Regions from separate parts of the Cytobacillus sp. T106 genome, predicted to be linked through region 3. Evidence: riboswitches for the same ligand, from Rfam matches in the RefSeq annotation. Region 3 holds a riboswitch; each other region holds the start of a gene.
What was found. A riboswitch is a leader RNA that binds a small molecule or an ion and turns the genes downstream of it on or off. The one in region 3 is predicted to bind S-adenosylmethionine.

Region 1 (7,414 bases), on a different contig from region 3:
GGCGACGTAGCCCCGACAATCATCGGCAAAAAAGTAAATGTGCAGGACAATTCCGTCCTTCACCAAAGTCCTGGCAACCCGTTAATCATTGAAGATGAAGCGACCATCGGACACCAGGTCATCCTTCACAGCTGCATCATCCGCAAAAAAGCGCTGGTCGGCATGGGGTCTATCATCCTCGACAATGCCGAAATCGGGGAAGGCGCCTTTATCGGGGCCGGCAGCCTGGTAGCTCAAGGCAAGAAGATCCCGCCCAATACACTTGCATTCGGAAGGCCAGCAAAGGTAATCAGGGAACTGACAGAAGAGGATATTAAGGATATGGAACGGATCAGCCGCGAATATGCCGAAAAGGGCCAGTATTATAAGTCGCTCAAAGACTAGAAGGCGGCTGCATAACGGACAGGCTAGTTACTTTATAGTTACCCTATTGGAAAAAACTTATGCTTATCAGCCAAAAGCGGCTGAATGGGCTGGAACACGATAACACAAGGTGGTGCAAATGAATTATCTCTTTATTGTTATTCTATTGCTGCTGATCTTTTTTCTTTCACTTCTTTTAAAAGCAAAGAAAGGAAAGCGTCTCTTCAGCCCTTTTATTCTATTTATCTTCATCGCTGTACTCCTTGCAGGGGCAATAGCCATTGACCATAATCAGCCAGGTTCGCCAGGCGGTATTGCAGACCGGATCAAGTCCTGGATCAAATCTCCTTTGACATCGGCGAGTTCCTTTTTGGACAAGACACTTGACCGGCCTATCATAAAAATCAAGGATGAGGTGCTGCTTGACGCCCCTGTTCTGCATCAGCTCCCTGAGCTTCCGCGGGGCTGCGAGGTTACTAGTCTCAGCATGCTGCTGCAGCATGCCGGGGTTCAGGCAGATAAAATGACGCTCGCAAAGGAAATAGAAAAAGAACCGACTCCCTACAAAAAGGAGAATGGCAAAGTATATTACGGCCATCCGAACGACGGCTTCATCGGTGACATGTATTCCCTTGATGGGCCAGGTCTTGGTGTATACCACAAGCCGGTCAAGGATCTGGCCGAAAAGTACCTGCCCGGCGAAATAATTGATTTGACCGGTTCTGATTTTACAGAGCTGAAAACGCATCTATCAGATGGACAGCCTGTCTGGGTGATTACGAACACGGCCTATCAGAAATTGGCTCCGGATTATTTTCAGACATGGGAGACGCCTAGCGGGCCGGTTAAGATCACTTATAAAGAGCATTCTGTCCTGATTACAGGATATGATTCTGGATACGTATATTTTAACGATCCGCTCACAGGAGAGAAAAATAAAAAAGCACCCATTGATGGCTTTGAAGAAGCCTGGGTGCAGATGGGAAGACAGGCAATTACCTATCTTTCCCGCTAGCCTTTCATAGGCTGAAAGGATGGTTCGCTGATCAGTTCCTTTTCAAATGAATATTTCTTTTCGACATACACATCATGCCAGAGCATAAACATGAGCACAGTCCAGATTTTCCTGCTGTTGTCTGCTTTATCCTGGCAGTGGTCTTCAAGAAGCTTCAGAATATAGTCTTTATTAAGCAAATGATCCGTGCTGCTTTCGCGGATTATTTTTTTTGCCCATCCGTTCATCTCGTCCTTCAGCCAGTGGCGGATCGGGACAGGGAAGCCAAGCTTTTTGCGGGTTAGCACATGGTCAGGCACAACGCCCTCCGCCGCTTTTCTCAAAATATATTTGGTCGTTCCATTGGCCGTTTTCAGGTTTGTCGGAATCCTTGAAGCTACATTGAATACCTCTTTATCAAGGAATGGCACGCGAAGCTCAAGGGAATGGGCCATGGTCATTTTATCAGCCTTCAATAGAATGTCGCCGCGCATCCAGGTGTGGATGTCGATATACTGCATACGGTCCACAGGATCATAGCCCTGGCTCTCCGCATATAAAGGCCTTGTGATATCTTTATAATCGATGCCGTTCTGGTAGACGCCAAGCAGCCTGCGCTTTTCTTCTTCAGTGAACATTTTTGCATTTCCGATATATCTTTCTTCCATCGGAGTCACGCCGCGTTCAATGAAGCTTTTGCCTTTCATGCCCTCAGGCATCATCCTGGCAATCAGCCTCAGGAAAGCTTTCCCGACCTGCGGTATTTTATTGAACATTTCAAGCGACTGGGGCTCACGGTAAATATTGTAGCCGCCGAACAGCTCATCCGCACCTTCGCCTGAAAGGACAACCGTTACATGCTTGCGTGCTTCACGGGCAACGAAATATAAAGGCACACATGCCGGATCTGCGAGCGGATCATCCATATGCCACATGATCCTAGGCAGTTCATCCATATACTCCTGCGGTGTGATCACATAGCTGATGTTTTCAACACCCAGCTTATCCGCTGTTTCTTTGGCTACATCAATTTCGCTGAATCCGTTCCGCTCAAAGCCGACAGAAAATGTCTTGATATTCGGATGGTATTGTTTTGCAATGGATGCAATGATGGAAGAATCGATGCCGCCGGACAGGAATGAACCAACCGGTACATCGCTTCGCATATGCATTTTAACAGAATCGAACAGGACGTCTTTTATTTCTTTCACAAATTCCGGCTCAGACTTTTGGACAGGCTGGAAGGAAGCTTTCCAATAGCGTTTGATGTCCATCGGAGAACCGATTTTCTTTGTGAAATAATGGCCCGGTTCAAGTTTATGGATGCCAGCGGACATTGTTTCCGGCTCCGGAACAAACTGGTAAGTCAAATAATGCTGAAGGGACTCATAGTTAAGGACGTCATTTTCCAGCGCCATCAGGATACTTTTCTTTTCAGAAGCAAAAAATGTTTTCCCATCATTTTCGAGGTAGAAGAAAGGCTTGATTCCGAAATGGTCTCTAGCCCCGTATAAGGACTGCTCCTGTTTATCCCAGATCACAAATGAGAACATGCCGCGGAGTTTTTCAACCGCTTTTTCCTTCAGGTGGCTGTATAGCGCGATGATTACTTCTGTATCTGAATTGGTCTCAAATGTAAGGCCTTCTTTTATGAGCTCTTCGCGAAGCTCCACATAGTTATAGACTTCGCCATTGAAAATGATCCAGTATCTCTCATTTTCATAGGTCAGCGGCTGATGGCCGCATTCGATGTCAATGATGCTCAGGCGGCGGAAGCCGAACTGGATATGTTCATCATTGTAATAGCCTGCATCATCAGGCCCCCTGTGGGTAATGATATTATTCATATTTTCAAACTGCTGCTTTTGCGCATCGTTCAGAACTTGCGCATTTTCATGGACACAGCCGATAAAACCGCACATTATGTAGTTCACCTTCTTCAATTTAGTCAAAATCCCATTCCGTCTGAAAAAAACAGCGGAAGGCATTCATGCCGGTGCAGTGTTTGCCCGGCCAGCCATAATCTGCTATATCACACATTAATCCCAAAAAACATACTCTCTAATACTACCACTAAACCTGAAAAAATGGCACTATCAACATGAAAAACAGGCAGGGGAAAAATTAGGCATTTACAAGAATTATTCACAGATCAGCAGACCGTTAAACGCTCTATCCCCTTAGACGAAATATAAAAGCGGGAGCTGCATATTTCAGCACTCCCGCTTTTTTGTTCTTATAAGGATTATTTTCCAGCCTGCTGGCGCAGTGTATCTGCTTTGTCAGTGCGCTCCCAAGGAAGATCAACATCTGTACGGCCGAAATGTCCGTAAGCTGCAGTCTGCTTGTAGATAGGGCGGCGCAGGTTCAGCATATTGATGATGCCTGCCGGGCGAAGATCAAAGTTATCGCGGACAAGGTCGACAAGCGTATCTTCGCTCACAGTTCCTGTTCCGAATGTATCAACAGAAATGGAAACCGGCTGCGCTACCCCGATGGCGTAGGCAAGCTGCACTTCAACCTTATCAGCAAGGCCGGCAGCGACGATATTCTTCGCTACATAGCGGGCTGCATAAGCTGCTGAGCGGTCAACCTTTGTAGGATCCTTGCCGGAGAATGCGCCACCGCCGTGGCGTGCATATCCGCCGTAAGTATCAACAATGATTTTGCGGCCAGTCAAACCTGCATCCCCTTGAGGTCCGCCGATAACAAAACGGCCAGTAGGGTTGATGAAGTATTTTGTATTTTCATCGATCAGTTCTTTTGGAACGACCGGATTGATGACATGTTCTTTCAGGTTGCGCTGGATTTGCTCCAGGCTGATTTCAGGATGGTGCTGTGTGGAGATGACAATGGTATCGATGCGTACCGGCTTGTCGTTCTCATCATACTCAACAGTCACCTGTGTCTTGCCATCCGGACGCAGATACGGAAGAATTTCTTCTTTGCGCACTTCTGTCAGGCGGCGTGATAATTTGTGCGCCAGGGAAATCGGAAGAGGCATAAGCTCTTTCGTTTCATTGCAGGCAAAGCCGAACATAAGGCCCTGGTCCCCTGCGCCGATCGCTTCGATTTCTTCATCTGACATTTGGCCTTCACGCGCTTCAAGCGCCTGGTCTACACCCATTGCAATGTCAGCTGACTGCTCATCAATGGAAGTCAAGACAGCACATGTTTCGGAATCAAAGCCGTATTTAGCACGGGTATAGCCGATTTCCTTGATTGTTTCGCGGACAAGCTTAGGAATATCAACATATGTAGATGTTGTAATTTCACCTGCAACAAGGACTAACCCTGTTGTAACAGATGTTTCAGCAGCAACGCGGGCATTTGCGTCTTTTGCTAAGATAGCGTCTAAAATTGCATCAGAAATCTGGTCACAGATTTTATCCGGATGACCTTCAGTAACTGATTCAGAAGTAAACAAACGGCGTTTATTTGACATCTGATTTCCTCCTTATTTATAAGAATAGAGTGAGGTTCTTATCCGGCGCTACACCTTATTCTTCCCCTCGGATTGATACGGTACTCATTCCCTAAGTAGTATTGAATAAACATGGAGTTTTTATCCCGCTCTCGCGTATGCATTGCTTCACAATCTGCATAACCGGCTGGTTCCATCCCCCGGTACGTGCATTCTCAGGCAAGTGCTGAAAAGGCAGGTCACCGCCGATGCAGAAAACCGGTCAAAGGCATTATATATAAGCCAGGCACAATAGAAATTGTATGATTTTATCCTGTTAAATGCATAGCCCTTGTAAATCAGCTTTATGCAAAAACTTCCATAATATGCAATTAAAAGACATCCCTCAAAATGCAAAATAAAAAACCTTCCCAAAGTGAAAAGGTTGAAAGCAAAATGATTCGCGCCTTTCACTCTTATCGTTCAAGGAATCTTCCTTGCGTCAGGTTAGCACCTTTGCTAAAAACAGACCATTGCTGGCTGGTAATTTGAACCGTTATGCTCTTTTCAGCATATATCCGTTTTCAAAAGCATCATTAGCAGGTTGCTGGGTTTCATCGGGCCTGTCCCTCCACCAGCTCGGGATAAGAGAGTATCCGTTCAAGGTAAAATCATAACGTACAGATGTAGCGGCGTCAATCATTTTCTCCGCTATAGCAAGAAGAAATTCATCCTGCACCTGCAGAAAATCTGATATGGAAATTAATCACAGGGAACAGCTGCCGTCCTTGCATTTCTTCCTAAGCAGTTTGTGTCTGTTCCGTGCAATCCACCGGTATACCGGAACCCCGGCAGCAGATGCGAAAGGAAGGTGCATAAAGAGCCCGAGAACGAAGGTCAGGGGGAACAGCAGCAGCAGCCTTCTTACTGCATAGAAACCTTTCAGGACCTTTTTTTCAGGAGTTATAATATGAAGCTCTTTCCTCAGCTCCCTGCTGCTGAACTGAATTTCTCCATGCTCCTGTTCATATTTCTGGAGTGAAACCCAGTCTACCCTGTGGAGCAGGTCAAGCTTTTGGAAAGATTTTTTTGTCATCTGGCAAAGCTGGCAAGTATTGTCGTAAAGGGCCATCGTTTTCACATTACCATCTCCCGCCTGTAAAATCGTGCTTTTTATTAAATTTTACCATACCTTTCAATCAATATAGAAGCAGTGTAAACTTATATCTATATAATATATGTTTCATTATAAATAATGCCTCTTCTGCTTAGCTGCAGGAGTTTCCCCCGCCTTGGCAAGCCCCCTTAATTTCTGTTGTGCAAATAATATGCCGCAAAGTTCGGAAAGAATTTCTATCTTCTTGAACAATTTGTGACACCTTTCACATTCTATTGAATTACCCTTTAAAATTGCTTATGATGATAACAGATTGTGAACTATGTAACATATACACTATTATTATGTTATTAAACTTTCAGCCATTGAGAAAGGGGCTTATCCATGAAAAAGAAATATTCTTTGCTTTTAGGAATATTTACAATCATTACTATTCTATCAGGCTGTGAGCCGCTGATGGTGCTGGATCCCAAGGGGCCTCAGGCCGCCGTCCAGGCAAAAGACATCATCCTGTCAACGGCAATCATGTCTGTCATCGTCCTTGTGGTTTTTGCCATGCTTGCTTATATGCTCTATAAATACCGCTCTTCAAAGCAAAGCAAGGATTATGAACCGCCGCATATTAAAGGAAATCTTCTGGTCGAAGCGGTCTGTGTCGGTATCCCCGTCCTGATCGTCATCTTCCTTTCGGTTGTATCCACACAAAGCAACTATAAAGTGGAATCAGCACCTACAGGATACGGCGACAAAGAGCCTTTAGTCGTATATGCATCATCTTCTAACTGGAAATGGCATTTCAGCTATCCAGAAGAAGATATCGAAACAGTCAACTATCTATATGTACCGACTGACCGCCCGCTTGAATTTAAGCTCTATTCATACGGACCGATCACAAGCTTCTGGATCCCTCAGCTTGGCGGACAAAAATATGCCATGGCTGATATGGTCAACACATTGCACCTGGGAGCAGATGAACCCGGTGAATATATGGGGCGCAATGCCAACTTTAACGGAAAAGGCTTTGCTGAAAATACATTCAATGTAACAGCCATGCCGCAGGAAGAGTTTGACCAATGGGTTGATGACGTGAAAGATACGGCTGAGCCTCTTACGGAAGAAAAATTCAATGAACTGCTTGAACCGGGGCATCTTGGACAGTCGACTTATACCGGAACACATCTTGATTTCATGCCCGCACCTGAAGGCGAGCATGGCGGCCATAACCATGGTTCCAGCTCTGACAGCCATGATGCTGACTCAGATCATGAACATATGGATATGGAAGAGGACGGATCTGGCGACAATGGCCACTCAGAACATGAAGGCCATTAATAAGAACAGACCCGCTACCCTAGAAAGGAGTTTAAAATCCTATGGAATTCTTTGAACGTTTTGCCATTCCGCATCCCAGCCCTGTAATCTATGCGTCAATGGTTGCTATAGGTTTAACGGTTATTGCCATCATTGCAGGCTTGACTTATTTTAAAAAATGGGGCTATCTGTGGAGAGAATGGCTGACAACAGTCGATCATAAACG
Region 2 (7,414 bases), on a different contig from region 3:
AAGGGCAGCTTTCTGGATATATTCATGGGCCCGGTGCACCGGGTTCCGCGTCTGGAAGCCGACAACCGTGTTCCAGCCTTTTTCAGCAAATAAGGACCGCGTCTCCTTCGGTGTCAGCCAGATATCTGTGAAATCTCCTTTATCAGGACGCTTAATCAGTGTAATTTTTCCTGCAGCATAGGTGCGGCCTCTTTCAAAAAGCTTATTAACTCCTGGATGTGCCCGGTCAGAGGTCCGGTAGACTGAAAGTGCCTCTTTTTCCAGATCTGGCTGGTAAAGCTCGGAAAGTTCAAGGATCCCGTAGGTTTCTCCCTTATGATTCAGCCTGCAGATATCACCTTTATGAAGGTCAGCTGCTATATCCGGAATGATCGGCAGCGTGACCGGTATCGGCCATACTGTACCATCTGCAAGGCGCATACTTTCAACCACAGATTCGTAGTCCTCCTTTCCCAGAAAACCTGTCAGCGGGCTGAAAAGTCCACAGGCGATCAGCTCCAGGTCACTTAATGCAACTGAGTCTATCTCTATCTCCTGATTCGTGTTCTGGATCGGATAATCCGGATTGAATGCTTCTATGAGTTTGCCTCCATGAGGCATAGGTAGTGACATTTTCATCAGCCTTTCCTTGCTAGTTTATAAGTTTCATTTTCCGGCAGGGCCGTATTCTGCCTTCCCATCAGGAAACGGACACCGAATACAGAAATAAGGACTCCAGCCATGGCAACAATCGGGTAAAAGTCATGCTTAATGATGATTTGGATCAAGGTATAGCTCAGTACCATCGACAGTACTGGCGACACAAGCCATACACCGAGGAGCCTGATGACAATTTCTTTCTGGAAAACAGAGCGCCCCTGGCCGGCAAAGCCGATTCCGATGATGGAGCTTGTCGTGATCTGGGTCAAGGGGACGGGAATCCCGAATAAGGATGCAGCAGTGACAATGCCTGCCCCGGTACCAGAAATGATGCATCCTTCTTCGAGCCTGATATCAGTGATTTTCTTTCCGTTTGTCTCCAGCACTTTACTGCCGAGAAAAACAGCGCCTGCGGCGACGAATATACCGCCCCAGAAAATCCCTGCCCCTGGCGGGAGGATGTCAGCACCAACAAGGGGGCCAACCGCATTGGCAACATTATTCATGCCGGCCGAAAAGGCTTCAAACAATCCCATGAGTGTGACCAGGAAGCCAAGGAAGCGGATGGTGCCCGGCTTTTTGGTCTTCTTGGTTGAGCGGAGTATCCTGATCAGCTTCGCTGCAATGACAGCAATGATAAAAGCGGCCAGCGGCGTAATCAGCCAAAAAGAAATGATCCACAAGAGCTTGGAAGCAAATAAAGATTGATAAGCAATCCCTGCCCCTACAACTGATCCGACTGTCACCTCACTGGTCGACAGCGGAATTCCGAAAATATTGGCCAGGAAAAGCGACAGTGCTGCAGAGGCAAGGACAATCAGGGCTATGCTCACGGTGAAAGTGCTTTTCGGCACAATCCCGCTTCCCATCGTTTTGACAACCTCACCCCCTCCGAGCCAGGCGCCAAGGAATACGGCGGCTCCGCACAGCAGGAGAGCAGTCTTTCGGCTTTTGATGGATCCTGATCCGTATGCAATCCCCATCGAGGCAGCTGCCCCGCTTGCTCCTATATTCATGGCAAAGAATAGTCCAATGGTCATTGCTATTGCTGCAAGCATGGTCATGCCCCCCTTTCACCCGGAATGCAGGCCGCATTCCGTCTTGCCGGTCCCAGCCCACCTGCCTGCCCTGCTGTCCCCGCCAACTCCTGCAGCCCTTGTACAGGGAAAGCATCCAATGCTTGGATACCCATTGTCATGGAGGTTATTATATGGGAGATCTTTTTTACGGATATGCTCCCAAACTTCCTCCCAAGTCCAGTGAATAAGAGGGCAGATTTTTACATTTTGAAATTTGCTGTCCTTGTTTAAAAATTGCGCCCCAGCCCTGGATGCAGACTGATCCCTCCTCAGCCCGGAAATCCAGGCGATTTTGTCTTTCATGGCTTCCTGGAGCGGAATGATCTTCCGGATGCTGCAGCAGCGGTCCGGCTCTCTTTTCCACAGTGCCGGTCCATAGGCTTCCCGCTGGTCATCCAAAGAAAGGGAAGGAAGCTTCCTTTCAATATTCAGCTCCGGAAAACGCTCCTGCACCCTTTCAATGACCTCATAGGTTTCCGGAAAATGGAGCCCGGTATCCAGGAAAATAATATGGGCATCAGGCTTTATCCCTGTGATAAGATCAATCAGTACAATCGCCTCAGCCCCGAAGCTTGAGGCGTAGCTGATATCTTGCGCGCTGTAATGGCTATAGGCCCATTCCAGCACTTTTTGTGCTCCTTTGAATCCATCGTTTTCAGGGAATGATGGCGGTTCCCAGCTGGTGTATGTTACGGTGGTGCTCATTTCAGTGCTCCTTTCATGGTGCCTTCTGTTTTTTGACTGATTTTTAACAAGAAAAAAGGCAGCCTTCCTCCCGCTTTTGGGAAAAAGACCGCCTCTAGTTTGTCTAGTCAGCGCGCTTTATTAGATTGAAGGCGAACCTTTTCATTCTTCTCAATTTGAATGACCTTGCCATCCTGCACCACAAGTGTGATGCTTCCAAACTTTACAGACTGCAGCATCCTTTGCAGATGTGCGGCCACTTCCTCCCAATCAGCATGCTTCAGATCGGCTCGCCTCCTTTTTGAATGGCTGGGATGGGGACAAGGAGGAAAAAGAAAACGCCTTTTCCAACAGGAAAAGGCGCATTTCGCATACTTGCACCTTATCTCCCAAAATGCTGGACATTTTGCTGGAATTGGCACCTTGCTTTTAGCAGGTTGCCGGGCTTCGATGGGCCAGTCCCTCAGCCACTCTAGATAAGTGATATAATCAGGAGCGTTTGCTCTGATTTATTTTATTGAAATTAATCCTACCATACCCATATGATTTGTCAACGAGTTAACGAAAAGTTTTCTAATAATTTTTTTAATTAGGAAAATATGCTCATTTTATCTGATTCTCAAATTCCCACTCCTCTTTCCCGATTAAATAAAGAACCAGCAGGATGTCTTCCAGCTGCCTGAATGACTTTCGTTCCGGATCGATATCGAGCTTTGGCAGGAGTGAATAAGAAAGTTTTTTTGTGAGCTCTTCTCTTTTGCCTATAGGGAGCTGGAGCAGCCTCTCACTATAGGTCTTTAAAAGCTTCCACTCCTCGGCGCCAATCTTCCTGACAGTCCACTCGTCCATATATATATCTTCCTTTTTCAGGCCTCTTTCCTGGATTTCTTTTTCAATCCCGGTCATTTTACCCGGCTTCTTCTTTTTCCGTTCATGCACGACCACTGTCCCGGCAGCCAGATCGCCGACCCGTTTATGCCTGGAATGAAAAAATACCATCAGAATGCCAAGCAGATAGTACACCGGCAGGGAGTCTATGATGCGGAGGAGATTTCGGATAAAGCTTGAGAGCAATGTGATGCTCTGGCCGTTATCCTGAATGACCCTTATTCCCATGATCTTTTTCCCCAGTGTCCTTCCTGCCCAAAAATATTCCAATACAAAAAAATATCCCCAGTTGACCAGAAAAAGGCAAATTAGCATAATGGCGAACGGCCATGAAAGAAAAGTATCATCAAGAAAGAATGCTGCGGCACTGGAAGCATAAAAAGCAAATAAAAGAATGCTCGCCAGATTGAATACCATAAGGATCAGCTGATCGATGATGAGGGCCCCGGCCCTGCTGCCAAGTCCGGCAGGCTGGAATTGAAGCGATACAAATTCAGGTGTTTTGATAAGAATTGTTTCTGTTTGCATGATGCACCCCATTTCCTGGAAGTTTTGCCTGTATCTCACTCTCCCTATGATTTATAATGGAGATACAACTTTTATGGTTACAGGCAGGTGATTAGATTGAATAGTAAACAGTTCATCAAGCAGCATCGGGAAAACTGGCAGGAGCTCGAGGAGCTGCTCGCCAGGATGAAAAGACGAAAAGCCGCAGGAACTGATTTGGCCCGGTTTGACAGGCTGTATCAGAAAGCAGCACAGAATCTTTCATTCTCCCGGACTTTCTTTCCAGACGAAGAAGTGACTTTTTATTTAAATGATCTTGTCGCAAAGGCGCATAATCTTTTATATAAAAGCCAATCCTCCAGTATGGCCCAGCTGAAAGATTTCTTCCAGATCAAGTTTGTGCGGCTATTGTTCGAGCAATGGAAATTTGTCGTTGCCAGCATGCTCCTTTTCACATTGGGCGGTTTGGGGAGTTTCTTTGCTGTGATCCATGATCCGCTTTCAATCCATTCGATTCTCCCGGCCGAGATGTCCGGGGCAATTGATCCCCAGAGGCTCGGCGAGAATGAAGGTGCGGTCGATTCTGCGGTCATGTCAGCAAGCATCATGACCAATAATATCCGTGTCGCAATCCTCGCATTTGCCGGCGGTATCACCTTTGGGATTTTGACCGTTTATCTTATGATTTATAATGGCATCATTGTAGGCGCCATTGCCGGCCTGTTTTGGTCTCACGGAAAATCTTATGAATTCTGGGCCTATATTGTCCCCCATGGGATGATAGAGCTTACCGCGATATTCATCGCGGGCGGAGCCGGCCTGCTTATGGGATATAAGCTTCTGGTCCCGGGCAAATACTCCCGGGGCTATCAGCTGAAAACCAAGGCAAAAAGGTCGGTTCAGCTGCTACTGGGAACTATTCCGCTCTTCATCATCGCCGGATTGATCGAGGGGTTTATCACCCCTTCCCCGCTCCCGCTGGAAATGAAGTATATGGCTGCCTTCCTGACGGTCCTTGGACTGCTGTTTTATGCCTGGTCAGGCTGGCTCCTGGATCAAAAGCGAAAACGCCTGGTTCATCCCCTGCAAGCTCCATAAATATTTGCAGGGGTATATGCTATGGATGCTCTAAAAAACAGTTTCGCGCTCCCGACAGCTCACTGAGTGCCGGTGAGATAAACAAAATCTCTCCATGTAAATGGCGGAAATTAAAGAAGCCCCCGATTCAACACATTGATATAATGGGACACAGCAGCTGCTGCGAGACTTCCTTCAGGCGCTTCCGCCATTTGCAGGCCTTGTTTTTCCCATCTCAGCTTTTCCCGCTTTGCAATAAGGATCTGCTGCTGCGCCATGCTTTTTAGCATGGCGCTTTTTATATTGTCCGGCCGATCTTTGGCCCGGGCTGACAGGATATTGTCTTCGATTCCGAGCATAAAGAACAGGTGCCGCTGCCGGATCCTTTTTAGATAAACAAGCGCACCTTCCTCCAGGGTGAAAGTCCTTACATCAGAAAAGAGAAGCAATAAGCTCCTTTTGTTCTGGACAGACTGCAAATATTGAAAGGCACCGCTATAATTGGATTCTGCAGCATCCGCCTGTATCGAATACAAAGCTTTCAGGATGAAGTTTAAGTGCTGCATCCCTTTTGAAGGCGGTACATACGATTGAATGTCTTTTGAAAAAGCAAGGACGGAAACATAATCACCGTTTTTGAGCGCCGCGGCTGCGGTAGTCATTGCCGCTTCCAGCGCCTTTTCAAGCCTGTTGCCCGTTTCCAGTTCCGCCCCCATGATCCTGCCGCAGTCAATCATAATGGTGACATATTTTCCGTGCTCCGGCTCATGGACATTGGCCATGACCTCCTGAAGCTTGGCTGTCTGCCTCCAATTGATTTTACGGGGATCATCTCCTGGCGCGTATGCCCGTATTTTTGAAAATTCCCCGGCTCCGCTCTGCTGCCTCCGGATTTTTTCTCCTTCATAAAGCAAATAGGACTGAGCATTCTCAAGATAGCGCCGGGTTTCGGTCAAATCAGGAATCACTTTGACCTGGCTTTCGGCTTCTTTCACCATCTGCTTTTCCCATAGGCCAAGGAAGCTGCTGCAGCGGATATAGATCCTGTTCAGCGTATAATGCCCCCTTATACTGGCTGCGGTTTCATATTGGACTGTCCCCCTCGTGTTTCCTGCGAGCTTTCTTTTAAGCGGAAATGGCCTGGCAAAGGAGTCGGAGAGATCATCAATGATCCGCAACGTTAAAGGCAGCTGGGAATGGTTTTCTATTTCAATGCCAACATCGGCAGGAAGCCCTCTTTCCATCTCTTCCGGGACTCTCCGTTTCAGCTTGATCTGAGAACTCTTAGGCAAAAAAGCCAGGTCGGCAAAGGAAAGCAGCAGAAAGCCGATATTGAGTCCTGCTGCCAGTTTCCACGGCACTCCCCAGATTGCTGCCGCAGCAGCCAGGGCCAGTGAAAGAATAAACATGCCGATGAGGAGCCGCTTTCCGGGAAGTATGCCTCTATCTCGGAACAGGAACCGATCCCACAAGCTCATCGATTGTCTGGTCAACAGTCCTTCCCTCCAATTCTGCATTTGGGGATAATTGGATCCTATGCCTTAAAGCAGGCTTGGAAACCATCTTGATGTCATCAGGGGTAACATAATCGCGGCCAGCAAGATAAGCCCATGCCCTACCTGCTTTTCCGATGGAAATGGCCGCCCTTGTACTGGCGCCGAACCGGATGGACTCTGCTTCCCTCGTCTTTCTGACAATCCTTATGACATAATCCAGAATATCCTGGCTTAAAGCCACCCTCTCGATATTTTTCCGTATGGACAGAAAGTCCTCGAGTGAAAGTGCCTGCATGATCGACCCGGCTTCCATCCGTCCTTCCAGCACAGACTGAAGCACAAGCTTTTCCTCATCAAATTCAGGAAAACCAATGATCAGTTTGAAAAGGAAGCGGTCCTGCTGGGCCTCAGGCAAAGGATACGTCCCTTCAAATTCTATCGGGTTCTGGGTTGCCGCAACAAAAAATGCTTCCGGGAGCTGATAAGTTTCCCCCTGAATCGTCACCTGCTTCTCTTCCATTGCTTCCAAAAGCGCAGCCTGTGTTTTCGCAGGTGTCCTGTTGATTTCATCAGCGAGCAGGACATTTGTAAAAACCGGCCCTTTCAGGGTTTGGAAGGAGCTTTCCTTCATGTTATAAATCATACTTCCGGTTATATCGCTCGGGAGGAGGTCGGGTGTGAACTGGATCCGGCTGAACTCACCGCCGAGAAGCCCGGCCAGTGTCTTGACCATCTGGGTCTTTCCGGTGCCAGGCACCCCTTCTATCAATACATGGCCCCCTGAGAGGATTGCGGCAAGCAGCAGCCTCAGGTTCAGCCCCTGTCCTTTTATTCGTTCTTCATACTGCTGGAGCAGTGAAGATGTATCTTGTTTCATCTGTTCTCCACCTCTTTCCTTAAATGATCCAGTTTTGCAGACCAGAGCAAATAATCTTTTTTATGCAAATTCTCTTCTTTCAATACAGAAGATATCCCCTTAGTGAGTGACTCTACCTCTTCTTGAGTCAAAGAAGATGCTTTTGCCAGGATGGAAACCCCGGCTTC
Region 3 (7,414 bases):
CGCAAATTTCATTTTCCGCTGCAAAGCGGACCGTTTCTTCGAAAAATTCCTTCGTAGCCGTGGCTCCGGTCGGATTATTCGGATAATTGAGGAACATCATCCTGGCTGATTCGATGTCCTGCTCAGAAAGCTCACCATAATCCGGCAGAAAATGATTGTCTTCTTTCAGGGGCATGACAGCCATAGAAGCTTTCGCAAGGGCCACTCCTGACCAATAATCAGGATACCCCGGGTCAGGAACAAGGATCGTTTCCCCTGGATTGAGAAGACATTGAGGAATTTCAACCAGGCCAGCCTTCCCGCCGAATAAAATAGCTATTTCCTTTTCCGGATCAAGGTCCACACCGTATTCCCTTTTGTAAAATTCAGCTGCTGCAGCTTTCAGGCTGTGCTGACCGCGAAAAGGGGAATATTTATGATTAAGGGGATTTTCGGCTGCTTCCTGAAGTTTCCTGACGATATGCGGCGGTGTGGGCCTGTCAGGGTTTCCCTGGCCAAGATTGATGACATCATGCCCCTGCCCGGCATACCTGGCTGCTTTTTGCACCAATGTTGCAAAGAACTGCTTTGGCAGACTTTGCAACAGTTCAGATTGAGGAAATATTTTCATCACATAGTCACCTGCTTTACATGTGGATTAAATTTTTATTTGAAAAACCAATGACAAAGATATAACGTAAAAGGCAGGAAGTAAAGAAATATTCTAAAATTTTATTATTTTATCCTTTGCATACGGAGGTTTACCCTATGAAAATATCCTGCATCCAAATGGACATCTCCTTTGGCAGCCCTGAGAAAAATTACGAAAAAGCTGAAACGCTGATCGAGCGCGCAAGCAAAGACAATCCCGATATCATCGTGCTGCCTGAGCTGTGGACAACGGGCTATGATTTAACCCGACTGGAAGAAATCGGGGACAGGCACGCAGAATCAAGCATCCGGTTTTTGCAGACTATGGCCCATAAGCATCATGCTGCCTTCATTGGAGGAAGCATCGCAAATAAAACAGAGGATGGTGTTTTCAACACCCTGCTTGCAGTCAGCAGCACAGGTGAACTGCTGCACCAATACAGCAAGCTGCACCTTTTTCAACTGATGGATGAACATCTCCACCTGTCACCCGGGAGCGGGGATGCTTCTTTCAATCTGAATGGCCATCCCATGGCCGGCTTTATCTGCTACGATATCCGTTTTCCTGAATGGATCCGCAAGCATGCACTTGAAGGAGCAGAAGCCATTTTCGTCGTGGCTGAATGGCCCCTGCCCCGCCTCGCCCATTGGCGCGCGCTGCTGATTGCAAGAGCCATTGAAAATCAATGCTATGTGGTTGCCTGCAACAGGGCCGGATCTGATCCGGCCAATCAATTTGCCGGCCACTCCATCATCATCAATCCATGGGGCGAAGTCGTTGCAGAGGCTTCAGAGCACGAAGAAATCCTTTCAGCAGATCTCGACCTCAGGCTTGTAGAGGAAGTGAGGGCACGCATCCCGGTTTTTACTGACCGCAAACCGGAATTCTATTAGAATTTTTTAAATTTTTATTGACAGAAAACATATGCCGCTGTTACTATTTTTTCAAATGGCTGGCGGCAGCCGTTTATACAAACTTATATTCTCTTATCAAGAGCAGGCAGAGGGACTTGGCCCGATGATGCCCAGCAACCGACCGTAATTCCATCGTGAGATGGGGCGCAATCCTTGCGCCGGAGAATTCCTCCATAAGGCACGGTGCTAATTCCAGCAGAAAGCTTGGCTTTCTGGCAGATAAGAGGTGCGAAGCTCAATACTTCAAGCCTCTTTCAGCATGAGAAAGAGGCCTTTTTATGTCCTGATGGATAAATAAAGCCTCCAAATTCAGGAGGGAAAAATGATGACACTCGTAAAAAATAAATATGCTCCGCTGACAGAAAAAACAGCCGCGGAACTCGCTGTAAGCCTTGGCCAGTTTCCCGGAAATGCATCTTTAGCCACGGAAGAAATAGGCGACGGAAATCTTAACCTTGTCTTTAGGATCAAGGAAAACGGGACAGGAAAAAGCCTGATTATCAAGCAGGCTCTCCCTTTTGCCAAGGTAGTAGGCGAAAGCTGGCCGCTGACCTTGAAAAGGGCTGCTATTGAAGCAGAAGCGCTTAAACTTTTTAAAAAGCTTGCTCCGGATTTTGTGCCGGAAGTTTTCTACAATGATGAAGAGCTCGCGGTGACTGTGATGGAAGATCTTTCACACCTGGAGATCAGCCGTACAGGGCTGATCTCTGGAAAAGAATATCCGCTGCTTTCCGGCCATCTTGGAAACTACCTGGCAAGAACTTTGTTCTATACCTCGGACTACGGCCTTCTTCAGGCTGATAAGAAAAAGCTTGCCAAAGATTTTTACAACCCGGAGCTGTGCAAAATTACGGAAGACCTGATATTTGCAGATCCTTATTTCAATAGCCCGACCAATGATTTTGAAGAAGAGCTGAAAGGCGATGCAGAAGCCTTATGGGCTGATTCAGCATTGAAACTCGAGGCAGCGCGCCTCAGGAAAATTTTCTTAAATGAAGCGGAGGCGCTGCTTCACGGTGATTTGCATACAGGAAGCATCTTTGCTTCCGATGCGGAGACAAAAGTCATCGACCCGGAATTTGCTTTCTACGGCCCTGCAGGTTTTGATATCGGACAGGTGATTGCCAATCTGTTATTCCAGTCTATCGCCAATCCTGAGAAAACGAGACTTATAGATCATCATATTGAAACATTCTGGGGAACTTTCTCAGATGATTTCTCTCTTTTATGGCAGAAGGATAATAAAGATCCTTTTGCTGGAACAGAAGGTTTTCTATCCGCTGTGCTTCAGAAATATTGGGAAGATGCGGTTGGCTTTGCAGGCTGTGAGCTGATAAGAAGGACAATCGGACTGGCCCATGTTGCTGACCTTGACGGGATAGAAGACAAAAAGGCGCGCCTGGCTGCCAAGAGAGCTGCACTGGCTGCAGGGAGAAACCTGATCCTTCAGCGCAGGGAAATCGCAGATGCAAAGGATTTATGCAGGATTGTCAGCCTTGTTTCGGCAGGGTGAAAACAAGGTATTCCGCAGGTTCAGAAAAACCCAGTTTTTCTGCAAGCTTCTTACTTGCCAGATTGGCCGCGCTGCAATCCCAGCGCGGCTGCAGATTTTTTCCCAGGGCAGTTTTAATGAATCTCGCAGCAAGCATGGCTCCCAGCCCCTTTCCCCTGGCACTTTCTGCTATATGGATATCCATTTCGGCAAATTCATTGCTCCTGAATATAGAAACACATTCACCGGCTGCCTGCTCTCCCATCAGCACCCTGATGCCGAATCCGGATCTCAGAAAATGCTCAATGGATCCCCAGTATGTGCTGAAATAATCCATTCGGAACTCAGGATATTCACCTGCTGACTCCCTATCCAGCGGAAAAAAGGAGACTTCGCTGCTTTTGGTAGACAGTTTAGGAACCGGCGAAAAATTTTGAAAGGAATGGCGGTGATGCTTATTGAGCCTCTCTCCAAACTGGCCGGATATGAATTGATCCAGTTCGGCAGAGCCGGAAAAAAGTGTGAACCGCCTCCCATTTTTCTCTGCTTCATCCAATTTTCCTGCCAGCAGGTCAAATGACCCTTCTCCCGCTCGTCCCGCGGCATAGTGGATGCCGCTAGTGAGGGATATCAGCAGACTTCCTTGCCTCTCCTGTACCTCACCTGGTATAAGGCCATCAAGAACAGCCGAAGCAAAGACTGGGACAAAATCAGTTCCAGGTATATGCTCATACATATAGGCCATATCAAGCTACTCCGGCTTAGCCCACATTTCACGGGGGTTCAACTCATAAACGCTGTTTTCCCTGTACATGAAATGATTGACGATAAATTCTCTCCTGATCGTCGCATAGTCTTCATGGAATTTCTTTATATACTCATTAAGCTCTTTTTCAGGATATTTCTTTCCCATTTTCAGACCTGAAGCAATATGCTCAAAGATAAACAGCTTTTTCTTGCGCTGTGCCGGTATATTCTTGAGCTTCCCTTCTTTTGTGATGAAATTTTCGATAACCTTTTGTTTCTCATTATGCATTTCCAGCATTTCTTCCATCTCTCCTTCCTTTTTATCAAACAGGTTAATGAGAACCTCTGCCTGCTGTTTGATAACCGATTCATTCACGTAATAATAGATGGTGTTCTTATCACGGCGCTGATAGATGCTATTAATAGCTTTTAGCTTGTTTAAATGATGGGTGATCGTCGGGGGAGTAAGGCCCAATTTGCCTGCAATTGCCTGGCCATGCAGAGGCCCATTCGATAATAGTGCTATAATCCGTATTCTGGCAGGGTCGCCCATCGTTTTATGAAATGCCACCAGTCTGTCTAACTGCATGAGATCAGCCTCCAAATTTGATGTATGTCTAATTAGATTTATATCAAATTAGATTACAACAGTCAATTCTTTTGCAAAAAAAATGCATCATTCTGCTGAATGATACAAATTTGAACAATCGGTATTTCTTTTTTGCTATAAAGTAAAAATGCCGCCTGGATCCTGGTACCCGCCCCGCTTTATGGGGAGATCGATATGAAAAACGGTTCCTTCCCCCATTTTGCTTTCCACTTCAATATTACCTTCATGCTCTTCAATTATTTTATATGTGACCATTAAGCCCAGCCCGGTCCCCCGTTCTTTCGTTGTATAAAACGGCTCTCCCAGCTTTCGCAATTTTTCCGGCGGAATGCCGGATCCCTCATCCCTTATGGAAATCCGGATGCTGCCTGTCCTGTTTTTTTGAATGCAAATGGTAATGATTCCGCCCTTTGGCATCACTTCAATCGCATTCTTAATAATATTTATGAACACTTTCTTCAATTGGTTCGGCTCACAGAAGACCAGGGGAAGGTTCTTGGCATAATCTGTCCTGAACTGGACATTATGGAGAACTGCCTGGGCAGTCAGGAACTCAACTGTCTCTTTCATCAGCTGGATAATATCTTTCTCGACATACTGAATGGCCTGTGGCTTCGCCAGAATCAGGAATTCATTTATAATGGAGTCGATTCTCTGCAGTTCAGAGGTAATAATATTGAAGTACATGGAATTTCCGCTCCCTGCACTGTCTTCCAGAAGCTGAATGAACCCTTTCAAAGCTGTCATTGGATTTCTGATCTCATGGGCGATTCCCGCTGCTAATTGCCCAATCACATTCAGTGTATCAGACTTCTTCAGCTGGTCCTCCATCTCCAGCTTCTCTGTAATATCCTTAAAAGTCGTCAGGCTGAGCCCTGAGAAGACATTTTGCTTCAAAGAGAACTCAAAATGCATTTTTCTGCCGGATTTCAAAATATAAGAAATCGTCCCGTTGGATTGGCCGCTGCCTGACAGTTCCTCCAGATGCATGCGCAGCTCCTCTTCTGTTATATTACAATCATTCAGCAGCGCAAGCAGGGACTGTCCCACAATTTCATGCTGACTCATCTGCAGCATTCTTTCTCCTGAAGCATTGATATCGACAATGGTAAAGTTTTCATCCCACAGTATCAGCCCCTCCAGGGCACCTTCAAAAATGCTGCGGAATTTCCTTTCGCTTTCCCGCAGTTCTTCTTCCATTTTATGCCGCTCACTGACATTCCTGAAAATCGTCATATGATAGCCTTCAACGGCGTTCAGCTTAACGGTGAATTCCAGCAGCTTCTTTTGCCCATTTGGCATGAGAAAAAACAGCTCATTCCTTACCTGTCCCTCTTTGTACAGCTCCTCGAGAATTTGGAAATAGCTTTCATCCTTGTGAAGAACAAAATCATCCACCTTCCCGGCAAGAAGTTCATCATGGGTGCTTTCAAATATTCTGCATGCTGCCTGGTTTGCATTGATGATTGTCCCTTTATCCTTCCAGTAAACGATCCCATCGAGCGCTTCCACAAACAGGTCTTTATACAAGTCTTCATGTTTGCGGATTTTCTGCTCCAGCCGTCTCTTCTCTGTAACATCCCTGAATATGGACAAAAGGAGGCGGCTATCAGGAAGGCGGCTCGTTGTAAATTCAAAGTAGGCAAGGCTGCCGTTATTGGCCATCGGCAGAACACCTTTGACTTTTTCCTGGGACTGCAGCAGCTTTTTCTGCTTTTCCAGCTTAAAATGATAATCGACGGGAACCAGGTCATCCAGCCTAAGTCCCTCGAACTGTCCCTTCTCAGTACCTAAAAACCGAGACATGGCAGGATTAACCGCAATAATCTCCCGCTGTTCAGTATAGATGATCATTCCATCTGCTGCGGAATCAAAAACATGATTGGCTACTACAGACTTTCCCATTTGCTCTGCCGCCTGTTTCAGCCTTTCATTTTCCAGTTCAAGCACGGCTATCCTTTCCTCCATTTGTTTTCTTGCTATATCAGATAAAGCCCCCACCTATTTTCCTCCTCGAAGACATAGACTTGCCTGACATCTATCTTATACCTTTCCAACTGTGCTGGAAAATTCTATCGGCTTTTATGGCTTGTATACTACAACACTTACATTTTATTACTGTTGGGGTTAAAAAAAAACAATTTTTAGACAATTACCAGCAATTTTTTCCCTTTTCTGTTGAGACGAAACAGCTTAGACTCTATGAAAAACAGGCTGCGGCAAAAATGAGTTTTGCCTGCAGCCTGTTTTGTTCATTTATAGCCTGAATTTAGAAATCATCTCGTTCAGCTGATCTGCGAGCTCGGACAATGACTGGGCATTATCAGAAATTTCCTCCATCGAATGATTTGTCTGGCTGATGGAGGCACTCGTCTGTTCAATCCCTGCTGCAGATTCCTCGGAAACGGATGCAATATTTTCAATTGAGTCATTCATTACCGCAGAACTGCTTGAAATTTGTTCGAGGCTCCTGGAAATTTCATTGATGTTTTCAGACATCCTGTTGACAGACTGATAGATATTTTGGAATGTCTGGCCTGTATGCTCAATCTGGCCGGTCCCCTCTTCTACCTGCTCATATCCATGCTTAAGGGAAAGGACGACGTCATTGGATTCTGCCTGAATCCCTTTAACAATCCTGGTAATGTCTGACACAGAGAAAGATACCTGTTCAGCCAGTTTCCTTACCTCATCCGCCACCACGGCAAAGCCTCGACCATGCTCACCAGCCCTTGCAGCTTCAATGGCAGCATTAAGGGCAAGCAGATTGGTTTGGTTTGCTATATCATGGATAACCTGCACAAGCTTAGAGATTTGCTTAGTCTGCTCATCCAGTCCCTGCACCTTTTGTACAGAAGATTTCATGATCTCGTTGATGCGCAGCATCTGCTGCTGTGATTCTTTCATAAGCTCATCGCCATTTTTCGTCATATTCAGAACTTCGCCTGAATCTTTCCTGATGGCAGCGCCGCTCTTATTGGCATACTCAACTTTACCCAGATAATCTTCCATCATTTCAG

Region 1: linked by a shared signal. The riboswitch ahead of metK (methionine adenosyltransferase) and the one ahead of mtnK (S-methyl-5-thioribose kinase) in region 3 are both predicted to bind S-adenosylmethionine.
Region 2: linked by a shared signal. The riboswitch ahead of ABU165_RS24390 (YezD family protein) and the one ahead of mtnK (S-methyl-5-thioribose kinase) in region 3 are both predicted to bind S-adenosylmethionine.

Annotation. Positions count from the first base shown of each region.
Region 1 is NZ_JBEUMK010000001.1:44,921-52,334, reverse strand. Features, by position in the region: gene ABU165_RS00320 (gamma carbonic anhydrase) at 1-384, shown strand, start outside; gene ABU165_RS00315 (C39 family peptidase) at 503-1,378, shown strand; gene asnB (asparagine synthase (glutamine-hydrolyzing)) at 1,375-3,279, opposite strand; gene metK (methionine adenosyltransferase) at 3,603-4,802, opposite strand; SAM riboswitch class I at 5,234-5,411, opposite strand; gene ABU165_RS00300 (thiol-disulfide oxidoreductase DCC family protein) at 5,527-5,892, opposite strand; gene qoxA (cytochrome aa3 quinol oxidase subunit II) at 6,262-7,209, shown strand; gene qoxB (cytochrome aa3 quinol oxidase subunit I) at 7,251-7,414, shown strand, end outside.
Region 2 is NZ_JBEUMK010000026.1:16,699-24,112, forward strand. Features, by position in the region: gene sat (sulfate adenylyltransferase) at 1-612, opposite strand, end outside; gene ABU165_RS24380 (sulfate permease) at 618-1,697, opposite strand; gene ABU165_RS24385 (phosphoadenylyl-sulfate reductase) at 1,713-2,423, opposite strand; gene ABU165_RS24390 (YezD family protein) at 2,531-2,662, opposite strand; SAM riboswitch class I at 2,782-2,885, opposite strand; gene ABU165_RS24395 (RDD family protein) at 3,006-3,818, opposite strand; gene ABU165_RS24400 (stage II sporulation protein M) at 3,915-4,895, shown strand; gene ABU165_RS24405 (DUF58 domain-containing protein) at 5,006-6,283, opposite strand; gene ABU165_RS24410 (AAA family ATPase) at 6,318-7,247, opposite strand; gene ABU165_RS24415 (DUF4350 domain-containing protein) at 7,244-7,414, opposite strand, start outside.
Region 3 is NZ_JBEUMK010000003.1:500,338-507,751, forward strand. Features, by position in the region: gene ABU165_RS10115 (pyridoxal phosphate-dependent aminotransferase) at 1-610, opposite strand, end outside; gene ABU165_RS10120 (carbon-nitrogen family hydrolase) at 748-1,524, shown strand; SAM riboswitch class I at 1,615-1,771, shown strand; gene mtnK (S-methyl-5-thioribose kinase) at 1,868-3,058, shown strand; gene ABU165_RS10130 (GNAT family N-acetyltransferase) at 3,036-3,782, opposite strand; gene ABU165_RS10135 (DUF2087 domain-containing protein) at 3,789-4,373, opposite strand; gene ABU165_RS10140 (PAS domain-containing sensor histidine kinase) at 4,509-6,395, opposite strand; gene ABU165_RS10145 (methyl-accepting chemotaxis protein) at 6,651-7,414, opposite strand, start outside.